DNA from 2 places in the Pinisolibacter sp. DMC19 genome. Region 2 is predicted to be linked to the other one. Evidence: riboswitches for the same ligand, from Rfam matches in the RefSeq annotation. Region 2 holds a riboswitch; the other holds the start of a gene.

Region 1 (2,467 bases), on a different contig from region 2:
TCGTTCTTGACCGTCAGGCCGACGATCGCCGTGGGCCCGAGCAGCCGGCGCGCATCCTCCGCCGCCATGTCGTCCTGGCCGACGTGGACGCCCGCCGCACCCGAGGCCAGCGCCACGTCGACGCGGTCGTTGACGATGAGCGGCACGCCGGTGCCTTCCAGCGCGGCGACGACCGCGCGGGCGCGCGCCACCATCTCGCGGGTCGTGCCGTGCTTGTCGCGCAGCTGGACGATGGTCGCCCCACCCGAAGCCGCGGCGCGCGCCAGATCGGCGAGATCCCGCCCGCGCACGTGTTCGGGATCGAGGATGGCATGACAACGGATGTCGACGGTCATCGGATCTCGGCTCGTGCGATGATGGTTTCCTCGTCGAGCGCGTGCAGCGCGTCGACGATCTCGACGGCGAAGGAGCCCGGCCCGTGCGCCGCGGCGGCCGCCGTCTCGCCCGCCACCCCCATCGCCACCAGCGCCGCCGCTCCGGCGACGACCGGATCGGGCTCGACCGCACGGAAGGCGGTGGCGACCGCGAAGCCCGCGCAACCGATTGCAGTGACGCGATCCATCAGCGGATGGCCGTTGGCGACGCGGATCGTCCGCGTCCCGTCGGTGACGATGTCGACCTCGCCGGTGACGGCGAGCGTCGAGACGAAGTGGACGGCGAAGTCGCGGACGTTCTCGTCGGTGGTCTCGAGGCCGGAGAGGCCGGCGAACTCGGCGTGATTGACGTGGACGAGATCGGGCTCGAGATCGATCAGCCGGCGGGCGAACTCGAGCCGCGACGGCGAGATCTGGATCTTCACCGGGTCGAGCGTCCACGGCACGCCCGAATCCTTGGCGACCTCGACCGCCGTCAGCGAGGCGTCGCGCCGCACGCGGTCGAGCATGCCGAGATTGATCAGCAGCGCGTCGGAGGCCGCGACGAAGGCCGGCACCTCCTCGGGCGCGAAAGTCATCGACGGCTCGGCCCCGACCGCCAGCAGCATGTTGGCGGTGAAGGTCTGGGCGACCGGCGAGGTCAGCACGTGAATGCGCGGCCGGCGCTCGCGAAGACGGGCGAGAATCTCGGCGACGCGTCGCGGAGCGAGCGTCTTGGCCTTGCCGACGGGAGAGAGGGTATGGGTATCCGTCATCGACATCTCAAGTCCCTCCGCCGGCACGACCCGGATCAGGTTCTATGGGTTGGCCTGAGCCTCTCAGCCCGAACGCGCCGGGCACCCCGATGAGATTTGTACCAAAGAGTTAAGCCGGCGATCGAGCGATGGCAAGGGGGTGTGAAAAAGCCCGGCTCCGACGACCGTTCGACCATCGTCGCCACGCCTTCGCCCATGTCGCCGCCGATGATCGCGCCGACCGCATTTCCGGCCGCGACGGGGGACGAAGGGCTCCGCGACGTCGATCCGCAGCGCTCCGCTCTTGCCCTCGCCGGCTGCATCTGGTCGACTGGCGCCACATCCGAAGGAACGGAAAAAACAGATGAAACCCTTCTTCGTCCTCATCAAGTGCGCGCTCGGTCGATCCTACGAGGTGGCCACCGCCATCGCCGATGCCGAGATCGCCTCGGAGATCTATTCGACCGCCGGCGATCACGACCTGATCGCGAAGTTCTACGTCGAGGACGAGGCCGACATCGGTCACTTCGTCAACCAGAAGGTCCAGACCGTGCCGGGGATCGTCGACACCAAGACCGTCATCACCTTCAAGGCATTCTGACGTCCCGGACGGGCGTCCGCTCGCCGGCGCCCGTCGTCGCCCACCCTTGCGGCGAGCCCTCGAACGAGGTCACCCCATGACCGAAAAGCGCAACGTCGCCTTCCAGGCTCTCCGCGCCCACGCCGAAACCATGCGCGCGGCCCGGATCGTCGATCTCTTCGCCGCCGACGCCGACCGATTCGCCCGTTTCTCGGCCCGCCACGACGACCTGCTGCTCGACTATTCGAAGAATCGCGTCAACGACGAGACGATGCAGCTGCTGCTGGCGCTCGCCCGCGCCTCCAAGCTGGTCGAGCGCCGCGCCGCGATGTTCGCGGGCGAGAAGATCAACGCCACCGAGGGCCGCGCCGTCCTCCACGTCGCGCTGCGCAACCCCGATCGCCGCCGTCCCTTCGCGGTCGACGGCCGCGACGTCACCGCCGACGTCGAGGCGGTGCTCGTCGCCATGACGGCCTTCGCGAACGCAGTGCGCGGCGGCACGATCCGCGGCGCCACCGGCAAAGCCTTCACCGACGTCGTCAACCTCGGCATCGGCGGCTCGGACCTCGGCCCGGCGATGGTGACGCTGGCGCTCGCCCCCTGGCACGACGGCCCCCGCGTCCACTACGTCTCCAATGTCGACGGCGCCCATCTGCACGACACGCTGAAGGGCCTCGATCCCGAGACGACGTTGTTCCTGATCGCCTCGAAGACCTTCACCACGCTCGAGACCATGACCAACGCGGCGTCCGCCCGCGACTGGCTGGTCGCAGCCCTCG
Region 2 (2,467 bases):
CCGCCGACAGCGAATCCGACGCCACCCTGTCGGGCTCGGTCTCCGATCTCAAGCGCTCGACCTCGCTGATCTCGACCACCTCCGGTCCGGGCTTCACGCAGGGCGACACCATCACCCTGACCTCGGGCACGGGAACGGACACCAAGGCCGTCTCCTTCACCATCGGTTCGGGTGCCGGTGAATATTCGACCGTCGGCGACCTGCTCAAGGCCGTCAACAACTCGTCGCTCGACGTCACCGCCACCCTCGACTCCAATGGCGAGATCGCCTTCGAAGAGACCGGCGGCGAAGATCTGGCGATCTCCTCGACCGGCACCACCGCGCTGACCTCGATGGGCTTCGGCTCGTCGAACCTGACCGCGACCGCCTCGACCTCGTCGACCCGCGACTCGTTCCGCCAGCAGTTCAACGACATCCTCGACCAGATCGACTCGATGGCGAAGGACTCCGGCTACAACGGCATCAACCTGCTGATGGGCAACGACCTGTCCACGATCTTCAACGAGAAGACCGGTACGGACCAGTCGAAGATGAACATCACGGGTACGGTGTTCAACTCGTCGGGCCTCGGCCTCGAGAAGCTCTCGACCGGCGACTTCCAGAACAACAAGCAGGTCAACCGCGTCCTCGACACGCTGACCTCGGCTCTGACTTCGCTGCGCACCCAGTCGTCGACCTTCGGTTCGAACCTGTCGATGGTGCAGGCCCGCAAGGACTTCACCAACAACATGGTCTCGACGCTGAACACCGGTGCCGATCAGCTGGTGGCGGCCGACACCAACGCGGAATCCGCGAACCTGCTCGCCCTGCAGACCCGCCAGAGCCTGTCGACCAAGGCCCTGTCGCTGGCCAACCAGGCCGACCAGAGCATCCTCCAGCTGTTCTGATCGAACGGCTCTCGGACGAAACGAAACGGCGGCGGCGAACCTCGGTTCGCCGCCGTCTTTCTTTGTCGTGAGGTCGCACGCGCGGTCTTCGCGAAGATGCATCGCGGCCATGCCGGCGAAGGATCCGCGCCCTCCCCCCTTGCGCGCCGCGCCGTACTCTGTCACCGTTCGCCTCGTTCCGAGGGGTGTTCTCGTACGAGAGCTGAGATGGCGCGGGCCCCGCGCCGAACCCTTCGAACCTGATCCGGGTCATGCCGGCGAAGGGACGGGAACCATGCCGACCGACGTCATTCATCCCTCCGGATCCGCCCGCCCGTGCCGCATGGCCCGTGTCGGAGGATCCCCATGCCCACGACGCTGACGCGCTTCGCCGCGCGCGCCGCTCATGGCCTCGTGCCGCTCGCCGCGCTCCTCGTGGCGTGGTGGATCGCGGTCGCGCTCTTCGCGCCGCCGGTCTGGCTGCTGCCGGGACCCGACCGGGTCGCCCGCGCCTTCGTCGCCAATCTCGGCCTCCTCCTCGACAACGGCCTCGTCACCGCGCTCGAGATCGTCCTCGGTCTCGTCTGCGGCGTCGTCTTCGGCGTCGCCGCGGCGATCGTCATGGCGCTCGTGCCCTGGACCGCCCGCCTCGTCCTGCCGGCGATCGTGGTGATCCAGACGTTGCCGGTCTTCGCCGTGGCGCCGCTCCTCGTGCTTTGGTTCGGCTTCGGCCTCGCCTCCAAGATCGTCATGGCGACGCTGGTGATCTTCTTCCCCGTGACGGCCAGCCTGCACGACGGCCTCGCCCGGCTCGATCCCGGCCTCGTCGATCTCGCCCGCGTCCACGGCGCCTCGCGGCTCGACACGTTCCGTTTCCTGCGCCTGCCCTCGGCCGTGCCGGCGTTGATCTCGGGGCTGAAGATGGCGGCGACCGTCGCCCCCATCGGCGCCATCGTCGGCGAATGGGTCGGCGCCTCGCACGGGCTCGGCCTGTTGATGATGCACGCCAACGCGCGGCTGCAGACCGACTTGATGTTCGCCGCCCTCGTCCTCCTCGCCCTCTTCGCGGTGGCCCTGCGCGCCGTCGTCGATCATCTCACCCGCCGCTGGGCCCCCTGGGCGGCGGAACCCGTCGTCCCTCGCTCCTGACAGGAACCCCGACATGAAACGTCTCGCATCGCTCGCCCTGGCGAGCCTCCTCCTGGCCACGCCCGCTGCCGCCGCCGACAAGATGACGGTGCTGCTCGACTGGTTCGTGAACCCGGACCATGCCACCCTCTTCGTCGCCCGCGACAAGGGCTTCTTCGCCGCCCGCGGCCTCGAGGTCGAACTCGTCGCCCCGGCCGACCCGTCCGCTCCGCCGCGCCTCGTCGCCGCCAAACAGGCCGACGTCGCCGTCACTTATCAGCCCGAGCACCTGCTGGCGTTGAAGGAGGGCATGCCGCTCGTCCGCTTCGCCACGCTGATCGAGACGCCGCTCAACTCGGTGATGGCGCTCGAGAGCGGTTCGGTGAAGTCGCTCGCCGACCTCAAGGGCAAGAAGATCGGCTATTCGGTCTCCGGCTTCGAGGACGCCATCCTCGGCGCCATGCTGGAGAAGG

The links. Region 2 has a riboswitch for thiamine pyrophosphate ahead of ACT53U_RS12185 (ABC transporter permease). Riboswitches for the same ligand answer to the same signal wherever they lie in the genome.
Region 1: it holds a riboswitch for thiamine pyrophosphate, as region 2 does, so the genes downstream of both, thiM (hydroxyethylthiazole kinase) here and ACT53U_RS12185 (ABC transporter permease) in region 2, are expected to answer to the same signal.

What each region holds. Positions count from the first base shown of each region.
Region 1 is NZ_JBQUZF010000001.1:911,875-914,341, forward strand. It holds gene thiE (thiamine phosphate synthase) at 1-335, opposite strand, end outside; gene thiM (hydroxyethylthiazole kinase) at 332-1,135, opposite strand; TPP riboswitch at 1,124-1,228, opposite strand; gene ACT53U_RS04125 (Lrp/AsnC ligand binding domain-containing protein) at 1,473-1,709, shown strand; gene pgi (glucose-6-phosphate isomerase) at 1,786-2,467, shown strand, end outside.
Region 2 is NZ_JBQUZF010000004.1:224,699-227,165, reverse strand. It holds gene ACT53U_RS12190 (flagellin) at 1-887, shown strand, start outside; TPP riboswitch at 1,059-1,170, shown strand; gene ACT53U_RS12185 (ABC transporter permease) at 1,233-2,015, shown strand; gene ACT53U_RS12180 (ABC transporter substrate-binding protein) at 2,029-2,467, shown strand, end outside.